DNA from 3 places in the Sporosarcina sp. NCCP-2331 genome. Region 2 is predicted to be linked to each of the others. Evidence: riboswitches for the same ligand, from Rfam matches in the RefSeq annotation. Region 2 holds a riboswitch; each other region holds the start of a gene.
What was found. Region 2 has a riboswitch for S-adenosylmethionine ahead of NCCP2331_RS12410 (bifunctional homocysteine S-methyltransferase/methylenetetrahydrofolate reductase). Riboswitches for the same ligand answer to the same signal wherever they lie in the genome.
Positions count from the first base shown of each region.

Region 1: it holds a riboswitch for S-adenosylmethionine, as region 2 does, so the genes downstream of both, metK (methionine adenosyltransferase) here and NCCP2331_RS12410 (bifunctional homocysteine S-methyltransferase/methylenetetrahydrofolate reductase) in region 2, are expected to answer to the same signal.
Region 3: it holds a riboswitch for S-adenosylmethionine, as region 2 does, so the genes downstream of both, NCCP2331_RS02655 (O-acetylhomoserine aminocarboxypropyltransferase/cysteine synthase family protein) here and NCCP2331_RS12410 (bifunctional homocysteine S-methyltransferase/methylenetetrahydrofolate reductase) in region 2, are expected to answer to the same signal.

Region 1 is NZ_BRCD01000030.1:21,380-28,188, forward strand. It holds gene NCCP2331_RS15210 (amidase) at 1-1,096, opposite strand, end outside; gene metK (methionine adenosyltransferase) at 1,216-2,427, opposite strand; SAM riboswitch class I at 2,611-2,730, opposite strand; gene pckA (phosphoenolpyruvate carboxykinase (ATP)) at 2,901-4,490, shown strand; gene NCCP2331_RS15225 (alpha/beta hydrolase family protein) at 4,537-5,334, opposite strand; gene NCCP2331_RS15230 (NUDIX hydrolase) at 5,327-5,785, opposite strand; gene NCCP2331_RS15235 (transposase) at 5,833-6,147, opposite strand; gene NCCP2331_RS15240 (NAD-dependent malic enzyme) at 6,257-6,809, opposite strand, start outside.
Region 2 is NZ_BRCD01000020.1:51,905-58,713, reverse strand. It holds gene metH (methionine synthase) at 1-1,699, opposite strand, end outside; gene NCCP2331_RS12410 (bifunctional homocysteine S-methyltransferase/methylenetetrahydrofolate reductase) at 1,680-3,539, opposite strand; SAM riboswitch class I at 3,620-3,729, opposite strand; gene NCCP2331_RS12405 (hypothetical protein) at 3,892-4,089, shown strand; gene NCCP2331_RS12400 (biotin transporter BioY) at 4,254-4,853, shown strand; gene bioB (biotin synthase BioB) at 4,850-5,854, shown strand; gene NCCP2331_RS12390 (CtsR family transcriptional regulator) at 6,771-6,809, shown strand, end outside.
Region 3 is NZ_BRCD01000003.1:62,760-69,568, forward strand. It holds gene NCCP2331_RS02635 (sulfurtransferase TusA family protein) at 1-222, shown strand, start outside; gene NCCP2331_RS02640 (MBL fold metallo-hydrolase) at 219-1,340, shown strand; gene NCCP2331_RS02645 (sulfurtransferase TusA family protein) at 1,378-1,605, shown strand; gene NCCP2331_RS02650 (sulfite exporter TauE/SafE family protein) at 1,641-2,423, shown strand; SAM riboswitch class I at 2,514-2,617, shown strand; gene NCCP2331_RS02655 (O-acetylhomoserine aminocarboxypropyltransferase/cysteine synthase family protein) at 2,727-4,016, shown strand; gene NCCP2331_RS02660 (glycine betaine uptake BCCT transporter) at 4,069-5,559, opposite strand; gene NCCP2331_RS02665 (hypothetical protein) at 5,556-5,786, opposite strand; gene NCCP2331_RS02670 (hypothetical protein) at 5,947-6,123, shown strand; gene NCCP2331_RS02675 (lipocalin/fatty acid-binding family protein) at 6,232-6,807, opposite strand.

The DNA.
Region 1 (6,809 bases), on a different contig from region 2:
TTTCCTTCACCCGTTCAGCAGAAGGTTTAAACAGCGATGCACCAATCAGCGCCCAAGATAAATAACGGTGCAGCTCTGTCCTTTTCCCCGCTTTGTCCATTAAATACTCCCTCACCGGCTGCACTGAGCGATGGCCGAATGCTTCCTTCGCCGCGCCATGCGCTCCGTCGATCGACATGATTTCCTGCCATAAAAGAGCGGTTTCATGGAAATAAGGCGGGATTCCCTCAGCCACAGATTGGTCGTCTGATAAAAAACCTTGAACAGTCTGCAAGAATCCTTCTGTCTGCTTGGAAAGAGGGAGATTCGTTTTTCCCAAGAATGTAAGGGTGAACTCTTCCAGTTTATTCTTTACCAAAGGCTTATTGGCAATGATTTCGTATATAAACTTGGCATCCCGGACAGACTTGGTCATCGGGCCGATGCCAAGCATTCGTTGCTGCAGCGGATGTTCTTCTGCAGGATAGCTGCCACAGGAAGAGACTTGGCGGTTTCCGGATTTAAAACCTATAATTCCATTGAAGTGGCTGGGTATGCGGATCGACCCGCCGATATCTGAGCCAATCCCGGCTGCCGCAGCTCCTAAGGCGATTGCCGCACCCTCCCCTCCGCTCGACCCGCCGACTGTCTTTGCCAGATCGCGCGGGTTATTCGTACGGCCATACAGAGCGTTTTCTGTCTCTTGACAAAAACATAGAGCGGGCGTGTTAGTCTTACCGATAATGATGGCACCCTCTGCTTTCAGAAGCCGCACAATTTCCGCGTCATCCTCTGATACCCGGTCTTTTCGATGCGGCAGTCCACCAGTTGTCTGCATGCCTGCCACATCAAAGGATTCCTTCATACTGATCGGTACGCCGAACAGTTTGCCTTGCGCATTTCCTGACTTTCTTTGTTCATCAGCCCAATCCGCTTCCTTCAGCGCCTGGGCAAATCGTTCTTCCACCAAAAAATTCACCGCTGTATTAGTCGCTTTACACTGTTCAATAAATGCTTCTGTTATCTTCTTGGAAGTAATACGTCCACTGTCCAATTCAGCTTTCAGCTCTGCTGCATCCATATCAAGCACAGACTTTGTTTCCTGTATAGTCGTCATCCAAATGCCCCCTTTGGTTTCTGAATGTTCTATATATTAGATTATACTATTTGAGCATAGAAAAAAAGCAGAAAGAAGGATTTCCCTGCTTTCTGCTTTTTCTGCTCACTTCAATTCAATTATTGCTTAACGCCTGATTTGCCTGCAAGCTCTTTTAATGCTTCGACTTTATCTGTCTTTTCCCATGGCAAGTCAATATCCGTACGGCCAAAATGACCATAAGCTGCCGTTTGTTTATAGATTGGACGGCGAAGATCAAGCATTTTGATAATGCCGGCCGGACGCAAATCGAATAATTCACGGACAAATTCAACCAATTTTGATTCAGACAAACGGCCTGTATCAAAAGTATTGATTGAAATAGATACCGGGCTCGCGACGCCGATAGCGTAGGCAATCTGTACTTCACAGTGTTCTGCCAATCCTGCCGCTACAATATTTTTCGCGACATAACGCGCTGCGTAGGAAGCAGAACGGTCCACTTTCGTAGCATCCTTGCCCGAGAATGCTCCGCCGCCGTGACGTGCATAGCCGCCGTACGTATCGACGATTATTTTACGGCCTGTCAAACCTGCATCCCCTTGCGGCCCTCCGACCACAAAACTTCCTGTCGGATTGATAAAGTATTTCGTGTTTTCATCTAATAAATGCGCAGGGACAACTGCATTTATGACAACTTCTTTTACATCTTTTTCAATCTGCTCAAGAGTTGCTTCCGGGTGATGCTGTGTAGAAATAACAATTGTATCAATACGCACAGGTTTGTTGTTCTCGTCATACTCTACAGTGACTTGTGTTTTTCCATCCGGACGCAAATAAGAGATAAGCTCCTCTTTACGCGCTTCAGTCAGACGGCGTGCCAGCTTATGGGAAAGGCTGATCGGCAACGGCATTAATTCGTCTGTTTCATTACAGGCATAACCGAACATCAAACCTTGGTCCCCTGCTCCAATTTCATCCAGCTCTTCATCTGACATGGAACCTTCACGTGCTTCCAATGCTATATTTACACTGGCCGCAATTTCAGGTGACTGTTCATCAATAGAAGTTAAAACAGCTGATGTTTCGTAATCAAATCCGTATTTCGCACGCGTATAGCCAATATCTTTTACGGTTTCACGCACAACTTTCGGGATATCCACATACGTTGTCGTAGTGATTTCTCCCATTACTAATACAAGTCCTGTCGTAATGCTCGTTTCACATGCTACACGAGCGTTTGGATCTTCAGTTAAGATCGCGTCCAGGATTGCATCTGATATTTGGTCGCACATCTTGTCAGGATGGCCTTCAGTAACTGATTCTGATGTAAACAGTCGACGGTTTGTCATTTTATTTCCCCCTATTAAGCAACATGATACGGTACTCTCATAAGTCCCTGGTAAAGTTCCACGCCTGAAATGACGTCAATCAAATACCATAAGGATTCAGGGCTAGACAATATAAAATAAAAAGCCCCTTACTCATATTCTTTCCATGAGTAAAAGGCATAATTTCACGCGCAGCACCTTTCACTCTTATCGTCCAAGGAATTCAACCTTGCTTCAGGTTTGGCACCTTCGCGCAAGACATCAGTCTTTTGCAGGTTGCCGGGTTTCACAGGGCCTGTACCCTCCACCAACTCGGGATAAGAGTATCCGTTCATGTCACATAGTATAAAAAAGTTTACATTTTGTCAAATTTTTTATACCAAATCACTTGAGTTTTTAATTAGTATAGATTATTATTCTTAATGTGTTATACTATTTACGAATTAAGATGTTCTACTCAAATAAAACGACTACGCAAAGGACGGTATGTAATTATGATATCTGCAAAAATTGATGATAGTTTAAAAAGCCTTCTATCAGGAGGCAACGTGACGATCCAAGCGTCTGTGGCGGAATTAACGGAAAAAGCAATCGCTAAAGATGAAGCTGAACTTTCAGCAGACGGCGCTTTAACAGCACGTACAGGGAAATATACAGGACGCTCTCCTAAAGATAAATTTATCGTCGAAGATGCAGTGTCTAAAGACAAAGTGGACTGGGGCAGTACAAACCGCCCGATCTCTTCCGAAGCATTCGATTCATTATACACGAAAGTCATCGATCATTTACAGCAAAAAGATGAGCTCTTCGTTTTTAAAGGATTTGCGGGCGCTGACAAAGACTCCCAACTGTCTATTCAAGTCATCAATGAACTGGCTTGGCAGAACCTGTTTGTCCACCAATTGTTCATCCGTCCCACTGCAGAAGAATTACAGGCTCACGAATCACAATTCACGATTTTGGCTGCTCCTTCCTTTAAAGCAGATCCAGAAGTCGACGGCACGAATTCTGAGGCATTCGTCATTATGTCTTTAGAAAAACGTATTATCTTGATTGGCGGAACAGAATACGCAGGTGAAATGAAAAAATCCATCTTCTCTGTCATGAACTTCCTGCTTCCCGAAAATGATATTCTATCCATGCATTGTTCAGCAAACGTTGGAGAAAAAGGCGATGTAGCACTATTCTTCGGTTTGTCAGGAACAGGTAAAACAACTCTTTCCGCTGACGCAGACCGCAAATTAATCGGTGACGATGAGCACGGCTGGTCTGACAACGGTGTATTTAATATTGAAGGCGGATGCTATGCAAAATGTATCAACCTTTCAAAAGAAAAAGAACCTGAAATTTTCGGAGCGATCCGTTTCGGTTCCGTACTTGAGAATGTCGTATTGGATGAAGTGACACGTATTCCTGATTATGATGATAAATCTTTGACTGAAAATACGCGTGCAGCATACCCGATTGAAAATATTGATAATATCGTAACGCCTTCTGTTGCAGGTCATCCGAAAAATATCATTTTCCTGACAGCTGATGCTTCCGGCGTTCTGCCTCCAATCTCGATCTTGTCAAAAGAACAGGCAATGTACCATTTCTTGAGCGGATTCACTTCCAAGCTTGCAGGTACTGAGCGTGGTATTACAGCTCCGGAACCGACATTCTCTACATGTTTCGGCTCACCTTTTTTACCGCTTCCTGCTGCAACATATGCAGAAATGCTCGGAAAGAAAATCGACGAGCACGGATCGAAGGTGTTCTTGGTCAACACAGGATGGACCGGCGGAATTTTCGGAGTGGGCTCCCGTATGAACTTGGGCTATACCCGTACAATGGTTCGTGCAGCCATTGCCGGCAAGTTGGATAATGTAGAAACTAAAAAGAACGAAATCTTTGGATTGGAAATGCCTCTTGAAATTGAAGGCGTGCCAAGCAATGTACTTCACCCGCGCTATGCTTGGGAAGATCCTGAAGAATATGATAAAGAAGCAAATCGTCTGGCTGCCGCTTTCCGCGAGAACTTCAAGAAGTTCGATCATCTTTCAGAAGATATCGCGATCAAGGGCGGACCACCTGCCTTGTAATAGAATGAGAAAATCCTTGCAGAATTACTCTGCAAGGATTTTTTCGTTAATAGCCCTGGCGTTTCATCCAGTCAACCGCATCTTTTACAAGCCGCCGGTTCATCTCGGGCGGAATATAATGCGTATAGCCTTCTAAATACCACGTTTCATATACTTTATTGGCATCACGCAGAGCATTCTCCAGCAACAATGCCTGTTCAAAAGAAACATTTATGTCCATCGTCCCGTGAATGATCAGCGCAGGAATAGTGATCTCTTCCACACGGAATAATGCAGTCCGTTCACGGTACGCGTCAGGTTGATTATTCGGTGTCCCGCCAATTACCCTTTTCATCATCCTGCGCATATCCTCACGTTCTTTATACGTGAATACTACGTCAGATACACCTGCCCATGTTACCATCGATGTCAGATCTTCCCTGAGAATCGCAGTCCACAGTGCCATAATACCGCCGCGCGAGAAAGAGAACAGATGAATTCTCTCTGAGTCGGCAAACTGCTGCTGTTTCAGCACCTCCACTCCAGCCACTGCATCATTCCGGTCGTCACCTGCGAATTCATCCTTCCCTTCCCCTCCACGATTTCCGCGGTAATAAGGAGCGAACACTACCAAACCGTGAGAAGCAAATTGTGCAATCCGCGCCGGGCGAACCATACCGACATGCTGGATACCGCCGCGTAAATAAAGCAGTCCATCATAATGCCCTTCCGCTTTGGGCGTTGCCAGCATTCCCTTCACCTGCAACCGGTCAGACCAGTATGTTACTTCCTCTAAGCGAACTTTCGGATTCGGTGAGGGATATTCTTTACGTTTACCAATACTTCCGTCAGTTCGCTCACGCATCGGCTTCCACCCACTTCCGCAGTTCATTCATCCCTCGATCTTTCATATGAAAACTGAGATCTGTACACATATCCAATTCATCGTCTGTCATCCAGACGAGGCCTTCGGTTTCAAGTAATGTGTGATGGTGATCGATTTCGGTGACAATACCTGTGAATACTGCTTTACTGAAAGGCGGCTCCGTAAATACCACGTATTCGGCAAAAGGCCGGACTTTTTCAATCGTAACACCTGTTTCTTCAAAAGTTTCGCGGATAGCAGCCTGTTCTATTGTTTCGCCGGGTTCCGCTTTCCCTCCAGGAAACTCAATTCCGCGTATCCGATGTTTCGTCAGCAGCCAGCGTCCCTCATGTTTTATGACGACCAGCACATGACGCGATTCTATTTGGTGTTGATTCGGACCGAATGTCAGTTCAACATCGGCACCTTGCAAGTCTTCAAACTTCAGCATCTGGCTCACATCCTTTCCCTTAGTGTAGCGGAAAGACGTATGCCGAATCAACGAAAGAAGGGCAGTTTTTCGATAAAACGTTTGGAGTCTTCATCTGTATATTCATGAATAAGTGCGTAGACTTTCTTCATTCTCAGATCGATATCGTCATTATCCCTGTCATAGTGATAAGGAATATAGGGTAAGTGTGCGCGCAGAAAGTTTCGAAATTCCAGACGTTCCATCTGTGCAAATAATCGCTCGAAAACAGGATATGCTTCTTCTGTGACCTCTACTTTATATTCCCAGGGTGAAGAGTACGGATCCAGCAGAACTTGTTTGTGACTCATTGATACATACATCGTATATTTTTGATCAGGCATAACCATCCTACTTTCTTTTTTACGTAGCATGGACATTACTGATGAAAATATTCGGTAAATCAATAGGTAAAAACCTACTAACCAATAAAGATTAATAGGCGGATCCAACTCATTTTACTTGTTCTTCATAAACGACTCGCTCAACCGCCAATGCCACATTGACATGTACATTTGGATCAAGCGGATGCGGCACGAGATCATCGCGCTTCGTACTTTCGACAATCGCAAGTGCTGCGGCAATAAGCATCGGGTACGTAATCTCTTTAGCATTTGCGTTCAAAGCACCGCGGAAAATTCCGGGGAATCCAAGAACATTATTTACTAAACGACCGTCGGCTGCGTACGCTGCACCTGCTTCAAGCGCAACATCCGGCATGATTTCCGCATTTGGGTTCGATAAGGCCAGAATGATCTGTCCTTTACGTACCATTTCCGGCTTAATCAAATTTGCTACACCTGTTGTCGCAATGATCAAATCGCATGTTGCCATAACTTCTTCCATCGATTCTGCGACAGTGCCGCCAAACTCTTCCATCATTGCTGTCGCTTTAGGATTTAAGTCTGTGCCTTTCATCTCTTTAACACCGTAAGCCATGAACATTCTGCTGATCGCGAGACCTGCCGCACCCAGTCCGATCTGACCGACTTTTGAGTCCGCCAGC
Region 2 (6,809 bases):
GACCCGCTTGCGTACAGTGATATAAATACACTGCATTCAGAACTTCCCGTCCGACCGGCGGCAATCCGAATGAAACATTACTGACTCCTAAAGTAGTAAGAGTCCGGGGCAGCTTCTCCTTGATTAAACGAATCCCTTCAATCGTCTCGACCGCTGAACCGATGTACTGTGCATCGCCTGTTCCGACAGGGAAAACGAGCGGGTCAAAAATAATATCTTCAGGCGGGATCTGCCATTTATTCACAAGCAATTCATAAGAACGCTCAGCAATTTCCAGCTTTCGCTCTCTTGTCACAGCCATTCCAATCTCATCAATCGTACCGACAACTACTGCGGCACCGTACTTTTTCACAAGGGGTAACACTGCGTCAAACCGTTCTTCCCCGTCTTCCAGGTTTATCGAGTTGATGATCGCTTTACCCTGAGAGTACTTCAAAGCTTCCGCAATGACGTTCTCATCTGTCGAATCAATCACCAGTGGAACCTTTACTTTTTTAACTACTTCTTTCATGAAACAAGTCATATCGTACAGCTCGTCACGATCAGGATTGGCAAGACAGATATCCAGTACATGCGCACCGCGTTTTACTTGTGCACGGGCGATTTCAGAGGCTTCTTCAAACTTTTCATCCACAATCAGCTGCTTAAATTTACGGGAACCGATGACATTCGTCCGCTCACCGATCAGCAAAGGACGCAGCGTGTCATCATAAAGCAGCGGCTCGATGCCTGATACTGCATGACCGTGCGCTTCTTCCGGCATCTTACGCGGTGCTTTGTCTTTGACTGCGTCACGGATTGCGCGGATATGTTCAGGTGTCGTACCGCAGCATCCGCCGACCATATTCAGCCAGCCTTTGTCTGCGAAACCTTCCAGTTTCTTTGAAAGCGACTCTGGTGATTCGTGGTAATGTCCTTCTTCATCAGGCAATCCGGCGTTCGGATAGCACGTGACGTAGCTTGTCGCCAAGTCTGATAATGAACGCAGATGATCCGTCATAAACTCAGGACCCGTCGCACAGTTCAAGCCGACAGACAAAGGCTGAACGTGTTCGATCGAAATGTAGAATGCTTCAATGCTCTGCCCCGCAAGTGTTGTGCCCATTGGCTCTATCGTTCCCGAAATCATAATCGGCACTTCGCGTCCCAGTTCTTCAAACGCTTTTTTAATCCCGATGGTGCCGGCTTTGACGTTCAGCATATCCTGACTCGTCTCCATTAGGATCAAATCGCATCCTGCCTCAACAAGTGCCTGCGCCTGTACATAGAAATCATTCGAGAGCTCATCAAATGTAATGCCTCCGGTAACGGAAAGTGTCTTCGTAGTAGGACCGATTGCGCCCGCAACGAAACGAGGCCATTCAGGCGTTGAGTATTTAGCTGCGCTTTTCTTCGCTAATTCGACTGCTTTTGAATTGATCTCATATGCGCGGTGACCGAGAGAGAACTCATTCAGTACAAGGGGAGTGCCGCCGAAAGTGTTGGTGCAAATAATATCAGCACCTGCTTCCAAGTATTCGTCATGAATTTTCTCTAAGATATCCGGCCGTAAAACGTTTAAGTATTCATTACATCCGTCGTATTCTTCTCCGCCAAAATCTTCTGTAGAGAGATCCTCCGCCTGCAGCATGGTCCCCATCGCGCCATCAATAATCAATATTCGTTTGTCTAGTTGTTCTTCAATGGGATGTCTCTGCATGTGTTAATTCCCTCTCCTTCTGCTCATCCAGCTGTTTAATATATTGGTTCAGTTCAAGTGTCATATCATAACGTAGGAACGGTGTGATCAAATAGATTCCATTGAAATACTGCGCTGCCGTGTCAAGCAGTTCTTTAGCAATCTGAATCCCGGTTTCTGTTGCTTTCTGACGGTCATCACCGCAGTCGCGCATACGTTCAAGTACTTCATCAGACAGCTTGATCCCCGGTACTTCGTGGTGTAAAAACTCGGCATTGCGTATATTTGTCAAGGGCATAATCCCGATGAAAATAGGTGTATCTAAATGTTTTGTAGCCTCATAGACATCGATAATTTTTTCCTTCGTATAAACAGGCTGTGTAATGAAGTAATCCGCGCCCATTTCAATCTTCTTTTCTAAACGCTGAACCGCCCGGTCGAGTACGCGGACATTTGGGTTAAACGCAGCGGAAACAGAGAAGTTCGCTTTCTTGCGCAATGGCTTGCCGGAGAATGAAATCCCTTCATTCAGCTGTTTGATCAGCTGCAGCAGTTCCATGCTCGATACATCATAGACGCTTGTGGCGCCGGGGAAGTCCCCAACTTTTGTCGGATCGCCTGTCACGGCCAGAATATCATGGATGCCCAAAGCGTTGAGCCCCATTAAATGAGACTGCAGGCCAATCAAGTTATGGTCGCGGCACGTCAAGTGTACCAGCGGGCGTACATTATGCTGCATCTTGATGATCGAAGCCATTGCCATATTGCTGATTCGCGGTGAAGCAAGTGAGTTGTCTGCCATTGTCACGGCATCTACTCCTGCATCATAGAGCAAGTTTGCTCCTTTAATGTACTCTTCTGTTTCTAAGTGGCGCGGCGTGTCCAGCTCTACGATAACGGTGCGCTCTGTCTTCGCCTTTTCATGGAGCGGCTGATGTTTCACAGGGCCTGCTTCCTGAATCATGATCGGTTTTGCCGGTGCTACCACTTTCTTTTTGATCGGCTCTAAACCGGCTAATCGAGTTTTAGCGGCTTTAATATGTTTTGGCGTCGTACCACAGCATCCGCCAATTAAGCGCACACCCTGATCGCGAAGCAAAACAGCAGCGCGTCCGAAGTATTCCGCTTCTGATTCATATACGATGCGGCCATCTTCTACGTCGAGCAGGCTCGCATTCGGATAAGCAGATAAAAATGCCTTCTCAGGAAGTGTCACATTTTCAAATGCCTGAATCGTATGGTAAGGGCCTAAACGGCAGTTAACGCCGACGACGCTTGCACCGAGTGACTCGAGCTGATGCAATGCTTCATTTAACGACATCCCGTTTTGCAGGACGCCGGGGTCATGCATGGACACTTGGGCAATCAACGGTACATCTGTAATTCCCCGCAGTGTGGAAATAACTGACGACAATTCTTCAAAATCATAGTACGTTTCCAGCAGCAGACCGTCCGGATCTCCGGAAAGCAGCGCGTTTGCCTGTTGAAGAACGACTTGATTGATTTCATCTAAGCTGGCATCACTCTTTCGGATACCGCGCAAACCGCCGATTGTCCCGAGAACAAATTGTCCACCCGGCGCAGCCGCACGTTTGGCAATTTGAATTGCTGCCTTATTGAACTCCGTAACGCGACTTTCTAAACCATAACGAGCCAGTTTCACAGCGTTCGCACTGTACGTATTCGTCTGAATAATATCTGCGCCCGCTTCTATATAATCCTGATGAATTTTCTGTACAATTTCCGGTTTTTCTATATTTAATTCTTCATAACAGTAATCAATCCCGTAGGAATACAGGATAGTACCCATTGCCCCGTCAGCTGTCAGGACATTTGTTTGAAGTTTCTCCAGTAATGACATCGTCAAATCTCCCCTTTGCTTTGTCTAATAAAAAAAAGCCTTCAATTAAAGAAGGCTTTGTAATCAAAATGATTAGTTCCCTCTCATCTTTCCGCATGCTGTGGAGCATAACGCTGGAAGTAGCACCTTGCCGATAGGGCTGGTTGCTGAAGCGTCATAGGGCCAGTCCCTCAGCTTCTCTGGATAAGATATGTTTCTTATTAAATTATTTCGATAATTCTAATCATAATCATAGCGGCTTTGTCGGCATTCGTCAAGTGAACGTTTGGTGAAGTTGGCGGCGCCCGGCCGCATAGAGAAAAGAGTAACACTATGATAAAATTAAATGAATAAAAGGAAAAGGTGAGGTATTATGCAGTTTTTTAAATATTCCGTTCCAATAGCGGCCATTGTTGCCACAATTGCTTGGATCATGCTTGATAATAATTATTCTGAAGTGGCATGGGACACACGCGTATGGATTACATTCGGAGCAGCAGCCATAAGCGGCATTCTCGCTTTCTTTTTGTTCCGGAAAGAAAAAGAAGAGAAGATTGATAAGAAGAAGTAAATTGTGGTTAATTCGTTTGAACAGCTAAAATAAGATAAAAGTCAAGACCGACAGCAATTCGCTGCTGGTCTTTTTTATTGTTAACCTAAATAAAAATCCGGTTGACATAAAATGAGTTAACTATTACTATTTTTATAGTAACCAAAAAGTTAAGGGGTGTAAGGATGACAACAATTACAGAAGGACGTACGAAAAATCAGCTGGGGGCGCTGGCAGTTGTATACAGCGGAATGTTCGCGGCACTTATGATGATAGGAGCCAATATTACATCCATTCTGCCATTCCTGGTAGTCATGAATGTACCCATCACACTTCAGACGTTCTTTGCGGTCTTGTCTGGATTATTGCTTGGCAGCCGTCTAGGGGCGCTGTCGATGACTGTGTATATGCTGGTCGGTCTTGCGGGAGCACCGGTATTTGCCAGATTCTCAGGAGGGTTCGGTCAGATTTTAAGCCCGACTTTCGGCTTTATCGTTTCATTTATTCTCGTTGCCTATGTTGCGGGAAAGATCGTAGAGCGGAAAAACACGCTGCCGGCTTTTATTACAGCAGCACTCATCGGGACGGCAATTAACTACCTAATCGGAACAAACCTGATGTACGCTGCCTATAAAATGTGGGCTGCGGCACCGGAAGTATTCACCTATAAGATTGCGTGGATTTGGATGGTTCCGCCGCTGCCGAAAGATATTATACTGGCTGTGCTTGCAGGAGTCTTTGCATTTAGAATTTCAAAACACTTGAAAGTGAGGCGGACATTATGACGAATTATCAACTGCTGGCTGATAGAGTCTTGGAGGGGCATGTACTGACGGACGAGGAAGCGCTGTCCATTCTAAATAGTCCCGACAAGGATTTATTGATGCTTCTTCACGCAACGTATTCCATTCGCTCTCATTACTATGGAAACAAAGTGAAGCTCAATATGATTATTAATACAAAGTCAGGGCTTTGTCCCGAAAACTGCGGCTATTGTGCGCAGTCGATCATATCAAAAGCGCCTGTTGAAAAGTATGCCATGATGAAATCGGAAGAAATTCTGGAAGGGGCAGAGCGCGCTGCTGCTAATAAAGCGGGTACCTACTGCATCGTGGCGAGTGGACGCGGACCCCGTGACAGTGAGCTTGAAATCGTGATTGATTCGGTGAAGAAAATCAAAGAAAAGCATGAAGGAATGACGGTCTGTGCATGTCTCGGCATCTTGAAGCCGGAGCAGGCAGTACGTTTGAAAGAGGCAGGCGTGGATCGTTATAACCACAACTTAAACACGTCTGCCGAGCATCATGAAAGCATTACGACATCGCATACGTATGATGACCGTGTAAACACAGTAGGCCATGCGAAAGAAGCAGGTATATCCCCTTGTTCCGGCGTCATTGTCGGGATGCGTGAGACGAAAGAAGATGTCATTTCGATGGCGCACAGCCTGCGGGTTCTAGATGCAGATTCTATTCCGGTGAACTTTCTGCATGCGGTGGACGGGACGCCGCTTGAAGGCACATCTGAATTGGACCCGCGCTATTGTCTGAAAGTGCTCAGCCTGTTCCGCTATATTAATCCGACGAAAGAAATTCGGATTTCAGGCGGACGTGAAGTGAATCTGCGCAGTCTGCAGCCCCTTGGTTTATATGCAGCCAACTCCATTTTCATTGGCGACTATCTGACAACTGCGGGGCAAGAGAATGACAAAGACCGCCAGATGCTTGAAGACATGGGCTTTGAAGTCGATCTGGAACCGCTGAAAAAAGAAAAAGTATCTATATAAGTGGCTCTTCACCAAAACATGTGCTTGACAACCCGTCACGTGCATGTTGGCAGTGTGTGGATTTACTATGTGCGGATTTCGTTTCTCGACTTTGTAGGGATTTTAATTGAAGTGTGAGTTTGCAGTTTAAACCCGCTTCGGCGCTGGGGGATTGCCTTACGCTATGAGCCTACTGGCGAAGAACGTGCCAGCAGTCTCACAGCAACGGCCGACCCCGCAGTTGCGCCAGCGCTGGTGTGGGAGAAAGTACAATGTACTGATTTTTTTGCAGAGTATGAATTAGCTTGTCTTGTTCTGTATCTCGAGTTTGGAAATGCATCGATCACAAGAATCTAAGCCTTTGCAGGATGATAAGTATTGCATGAAAAACCTTACCCATTGTAATAGCCCCAAATCGTGTGCTCATACTGCCTGCTCACACAAAAAGTCTTGAAACACCAGCCAGTGTACCGAAGTGGAAGGCGGCGACTCTGGGAGGATCAGCCCGACAGGTGAGCCAACTTGCGGGAGCGCAGCGAGAGCCGTCACGAAGAACGGCTTTTGCGAGTAAAAGCGAAGCGTTAGGAGCACATCTTTGCACTTCAAGTTGGCTCACCGCGGGCCCTCCAGAACGCGTCCGCCTAGAACGGAAATCAACGGTACTAGGTAACTTATAGAATGCTTATTTATTAACACAACTTATATATAAACGAATGAAAACCGTGCAGATCTTACTGTGCGGTTTTTTATGTCGAAGAAAAGGTAGTAAATTCATGAATAATCGGACGCAGAGAGTGAAAGCCTAGCGCTAGCAGGATTGGCAAAAACTGCCGTCCGTACAAAACATATCAATTGCATCCGACCCGTTTTCTGCGATACAATCAAGTCAAAGATAGTCAAAGTCAACTAGACGAACGAGCAGAAACGAGGTGACGAGATGCGGAATATTTCTGACATTATAGAAGGATATTTGAAG
Region 3 (6,809 bases), on a different contig from region 2:
ATACCCGGTGCCCTGTCGATTCCGCTAGGTCAGCTGGAAGAGCGAATAGAACATCTGGATAAAAAACATAAATACTTTATCGTATGCCGCACAGGAAACCGCAGTGATATGGCTTGCCAGAAGCTTGCGGCACAAGGGTTTGAGTGTGTGACAAATGTAGTGCCCGGTATGTCGAAGTGGCATGGTGATACTGAAAATACAGTAGGGGGTATAAAGAGATGAGAATTGCTACAGCAAGTGAGATTGCAAAAAAGGTCATACAAAAACAACCGTTATTTATTTTGGACGTGCGAAATGAAGAGGCGTTTCAGGATTGGAAAATTGAAGGCGAGCAGGTTGTTCATTTGAATGTGCCGTATTTCGAATTGCTGGACGGTGCAGGAGCCATTGTTGATCAGCTGCCGAAAGATCAGGAAATCATGGTTGTTTGTGCAAAGGAAGGGTCATCCATTATGGTGGCGGAAATTCTCGAGGAGGAAGGCTGTTCAGCTGCTTACTTACAGGGCGGAATGAAAGCCTGGAGCGAGTATCTGGAGCCCGTGAAAATTGGTGACCTGAAATCAGGCGGCGAGCTGTATCAATTCGTCCGTCTCGGCAAAGGATGTCTCTCCTATATGATTGTTTCTGGTGGAGAAGCGGCGGTTGTGGATGCAGTTCGCATGACCGGTGTATTTACGGATTTCGCGGACGGCGTAGATGCGAAAATCATACACGTATTGGATACACATCTACACGCCGACCATATTTCCGGCGGCCGAAAGCTTGCGGAATCGACAGGTGCAACGTACTGGCTGCCCTCGAAAGACGCCGAAGAAGTGACGTTTGATTTTGCTTCATTGGAAGAAGGGGTTTCGATTACAGTCGGCAGTACAAAGATTGAGATCCAGCCGCTTTATTCACCGGGCCACACGATCGGCTCCACGTCATTCATCGTGGATGACAGCTATTTGCTGACAGGTGATATTCTGTTCATCGATTCCATCGGCCGTCCGGATTTAGCCGGACTTGCGGAGGACTGGGTCGGCGATCTGCGTGAATCGCTGTACAACCGCTATCCTCAACTATCAGAGGATCTGACGGTGCTTCCGGCTCACTTCATGATGATTGAAGAGTTGAATGAAAACGGCAGTGTCTCGGAGAAGTTAGGCGCATTATATAAGCAAAATCACGGACTGAAGATCGACAATGAGGATGAATTTAGAGAGCTAGTAACAGGAAATCTGCCGCCGCAGCCAAATGCCTATCAGGAAATCCGTCAGACCAATATGGGTAAAATCCAGCCTGACGAAGAAATGCAGCGTGAAATGGAGATTGGTCCAAACCGCTGTGCAGTGAGATGATGAATGACAAAAAACTTTAGTAGGGGAGAAGATAAATATGAGTACAACCACATTCTTAGATGCAAAAGGATTGGCTTGTCCGATGCCGATCGTTCGGGCAAGAAAAGTAATGAAAGAACTGCAGACAGGGGACATCCTGGAAATTCATACGACGGACAAAGGCTCCGTTGCCGACTTGACGGCCTGGGCGGCTTCCGGCGGCCATGATCTGAAAGAAAAGCAGCAAGAGGCGAATGTCTTTAAATTCTGGATTCAAAAAGGGTAAACTAAGCACAGAGACAAGGAAGAAGGGAGGACATCATGAGCGTACCATTCATCATTACCATCTTCCTCATTGGGGTTGTCGGCTCATTTCTTTCCGGCATGATGGGTATTGGCGGCGCGATCGTCAAGTACCCCATGCTGTTATTTATTCCTGCTATGCTTGGTTTCACTGCCTTTTCGCCGCATGACGTATCAGGGATTACAGCAGTGGAGGTATTCTTTTCATCACTTTCTGGCGTATTGGCATACCGAAAACGCAATCTGATATTGAAGCCGCTTGTTTTTTACATGGGGATTAGTGTATTGGTCGGAAGTGTTATCGGCGGTGCCGGTTCAAGCTTTCTATCTGAAAACGCAGTCAATATTGTCTACGGCGTACTGGCTGTCATGGCGGCAATTATGATGTTCATTCCGAAAAAAGGATTGGAAGATCAGTTGATTGAAGAGATTACTTTCAATAAATGGGTTGCCTCCATCGCAGCGTTACTCGTCGGGTTAGCTGCGGGGATTGTAGGGGCTGGAGGCGCGTTCATTCTGGTGCCGATCATGCTGGTTATATTAAAAATCCCTACGCGTGTGACGATAGCAACTTCGCTCGCCATTACACTTCTGTCGTCAATCGGATCTGCTTCAGGTAAGCTGTTTACAGGGCAAGTGCCGTATATGCCTGCACTTGTAATGATTGCGGCGAGTATCCTGGCAGCTCCTTTGGGTGTAAAAGCAAGCCGGAAAATCAATGTGAAAGTGCTGCAAGGGATACTTGCCGTGTTAATAATGGGATCAGCCGTAAAAATCTGGCTGGATATCTTTTATAAATAAAAGTCATTTCGAAAGATTCTATTAATAACCCTTGCAATAGGCTGAGTTTAGCTTTATACTATTTTTCAAGATGGAAAACGAATAGACGGACTCTTATCAAGAGTGGCGGAGGGATTAGGCCCTGTGATGCCCGGCAACCGGCTTTGTAAGCAAAGGTGCTACTTCCTGCAGACGATCAGTCTGGAAGATAAGAGGGAATGAGCGAAAGCAGAGCCCTCTTCTTATTTATAGGAAGAGGTTTTTTGTGTATTCGGACGTGCATCTTTCAATATAATAAATTCCATTTTGGAAGGGGAAATAGTAATGACGAATTTTAAGCCGGAAACAGTATTATTGCACGGAGGACAGCAGCCCGATCCCGTAACAGGTTCACGTGCTTTGCCGATTCATCGTACGACTTCTTATGTATTCAGAGACACGGAACATGCACAGAATTTATTTGCCCTGCAGGAAGCGGGCAATATTTATACACGCATCACAAATCCGACAGTTGCCGTGTTTGAAGAGCGTATCGCAGAGCTAGAAGGGGGATCGGCAGCAGTCGCGTTGTCTTCCGGAATGGCGGCTATTGCATTCTCTATTATGAATATCGCAAGCGCCGGCGATGAAATTGTGGCGGCCAGCAATCTGTACGGCGGAACGTACAATCTGTTTGCTGTGACATTGCCGCGTTACGGTATTACGGTGAAATTTGTGGATGCATCCGATCCGAAAAATTTTGAAGCGGCTATTACGGATAAAACAAAAGCGTTGTTCGCAGAAACAATCGGAAATCCGAGCCTGCAGGTTTTGGACATCGAAGCAGTGGCGAAAGTGGCACACGATAACGGACTTCCGTTGCTGGTCGATAATACATTTCCGTCTCCATACGGATTGAATCCGATTGAATATGGAGCAGATGTCGTGATCCACTCTGCAACGAAGTGGATTGGCGGACACGGAACAACAATCGGCGGAGTTGCGGTTGACGCTGGGAAATTTGATTGGACGCAGGGCAGATTCCCTGGATTTACAGAGCCTGACAACTCTTATCACGGATTACGTTACGGAATTGACACGGCAGGCGCCGCATTTGCAACAAAGCTGCGCGTTCAATTGCTGCGAGATTTCGGGCCATGTCTGGCACCTGACAGTGCATTCAACTTATTGCAGGGACTTGAGACGCTTCATTTGCGCGTTCCCCGTCATAATGAAAATGCACAGAAAGTAGCGGATTTCCTGAAAGAGCATCCGGGGGTAGAGTGGGTGACATATACAGGGCTGGAAGATCACCCAACGCATGATTTGGCGCAGAAGTATTTGAAAAATGGATACGGCTCGATTATCGTATTCGGCATCAAAGGCGGCCGTGATGCAGGGCGTGAAGTGATTGATAATGTGAATATCTGGTCGCATGTTGCAAACGTCGGCGATGCGAAATCTCTGATCATTCACCCGGCATCCACTACACACCAGCAACTTTCCACGGAAGATTTGAAGAACTCGGGCGTCAGTGAAGAGTTGATTCGTCTGTCTGTAGGACTGGAAAATGCTGATGATATCATTACAGACTTGAAGCAGGCAATCGAAAAAGCGGTTAAGCAAACCGTTTAATAAGTAAACATAAAGAGGAAACCATTTCAACTGCGAAATGGTTTCCTCTTTTTTACGGCCGCTTTATCTTCTTTCGTTCCTCTTTCAGTGATTTGAATAAGGAGACGACCATCATAATCAAGATGATGGAAAAAGGCAGGGCGGCAATAATGATGACGTTCTGCAAAGCATCCAGACCGCCTACGAATAGTAAAATAACCGCAATAGATGATTGAATAACACCCCAAATGATTTTTAAGTTGTTTGGGGGTGTCAGTGATCCGTAGGAAGACTGCATGCCGAGTACAAATGTTGCAGAATCTGCAGATGTGATGAAAAATGAAATGATCAGCAGAATGGCAATACCAGAAATGAATGACGACCAAGGCAGCCCGCTGAACATCTCAAAAATCGTCAGTTCTGTAGCAGTGGATGCCAGATCAATGATTCCCGCTCTTTGCGTTTCGATAGCTGTAGTACCAAAAGCCGCAAACCAAACAGCACTCAGCACAGTAGGCACGACAAGCACACCGATCATGAATTCACGTATTGTCCGTCCTTTTGAGACACGTGCAATAAACATACCCACGAAAGGCGACCAAGCCATCCACCAGGCCCAATAGAAGAGTGTCCAATCATTCAGCCATACTCGGTTCTCGGGAGTAAGCGGCGCCGTCCGGAAGCTCATCCGGATCAGGTTTTCCAAATAACCGCCAATTGAATCGGTAAACATATTGAAAATCAGCAGCGTCGGACCAAGCGCAATGATGAAGAGCAGCAGTGCAAGAGCCAGGACCATATTGGTATTGGACAAAATCTTGATGCCTTTGCCAAGACCGCTCCATGCTGAAATCAAGAACAGCACCGTTACGATTGCGATGATGGCCAGCTGCGATACGAAACCGACAGGAATGCCGAATAAATAATGAAGCCCCGCATTAATTTGCACGGCACCAAAGCCGAGCGAAGTGGCGACACCGAATACTGTGGCAAATATGGCGAAACCGTCAATGACTATACCAAGGCGCCCGTCTACCCGGTCCCCAAAAATCGGGCGCAGTGTAACGGATATCAAACCTGTTTGCCCTTTTCTAAACTGGAAATAGGCAAGTGTAAGAGCTGTCATACCGTAGACTGCCCAGGCATGGAAGCCCCAGTGGAAAAATGTTTCCCGCATTGCTTCTTTATAAGCGGCTTTTGTTTCAGGGGCAGCAGTGGCGGGGTCTACTGCATAGTGCGACAAAGGCTCTGCTGCTCCGTAAAATACCAGCCCGATGCCCATGCCCGCCGAAAAGAGCATAGCCAGCCAAGAAATCATAGAGAACTGAGGACGGTCATGGTCTTTACCTAAACGAATTCTCCCAATAGGGCTGAAAATCAAAAAGATCGAAATGAAAAACAGCATGGAGACAATCAGAAGATAATACCACCCGAATGAATCAGCAATAAAGTTCTTGGCTGACGTAGTGACCCCTTCAAATTGTTTTGGCGCTATGACGCCATATCCTACAGCTAAGGCCACAGCGACGAGCGTAATATAAAATGTAATGGATATCTTTTTCATAAAGCCTCCTGATCTGAACGTATTATTAAAAGATGCCGGGCGAAAAAATAGCCTGGCACAGTTAGAGTGAATAATTGCGCATATACACGTAATTTTACCCAAAAATGACAGGGTGCAAACATCATAATGGCTAGATAGCAAAAGGAATTTATGAAGTGGAACAGACAGAGGCAGGCTGTAAAGAGGGCTGCAATAATATCGCTGATGGTCAGTGCTTTGACATTCATTTGAAAGACTCCTTTAAGAAAATATAGCAAAAACTTATGCAGTGCACATGAGTTGGACTGGTCGTTTCTAAAGGAACGGTCTATTTTCATTGTTCACGTAATTATTCTGAGCGTCTGCGTGCTATACTAGAGAAACTAACTTGAGAAGGAGAGGATTTTCATGCAATACTCACAGCCTAAAATGCTGCAGCTCGTCAAAGAAAGCCCGGAGCTCAACCGACAGTTAAAGTCGATCATGAAAGAGCATGAATTGGAGAAGAGTTTTGCTCTGAAAGCTCTGTATCATGCGGAAGTAAAAGACGGAGGGAAATATCAGCGGGATTATCAGGAGCTGTGACGGGATTTCAGCGGGGACATTCTTGTTAGAGGAAGCGGCAGTATGACAGGAACAAGTATAGAAAAAGAGCAGCCGGACAAATTGTCCAGGCTGCTCTTTTACGTTCTTTTATAAACGAATCGTTTTCACTGCGCCTGTGCGTTTCACAAGAATCGTTTTATACTGCGCGCGGTTTTGTGCATCTGTATATACAGTCACGCGTGTATTGTAGTTATCGGAAACGACGCGTGCAGTGTAGCTGCTCAAGTCTGTTGACGGCTGGCTTGGTTTCACAGCTGGTTTGACCGGTTTTGCCTGAGCAGCCGGCTTTTCTTTAATAACTTGGTTGTACACCATGCCGCCGCGTGTGTTGATGATTTTTAATTGCTTAGTTGTTTTATTGAATATCGTTTTATACTGCGTGCGCCCCTGTGCGTCGTTCAGCAGCATTTTACGGATAACTTTTTGATCTTCTACTACTCTAAAGTTGAATGCAGATGCGTTTACATTTGAATCGATCGTTGCATATTCAGGAAGTTTCGTAACATCCATCTTCGCTGCTTGATTGTTGTAGCCGCCCTGGTAATGTGAAACAGCAGCCTTGTGGCTAGATGTATTGTTCGGGCTTGCCTCTGCGTTAATTCCGTGAAGCGCACCTGTTGTCAGCATTAGCGCACCTAGTGTAGAAATGATTTGTTTTTTCATAA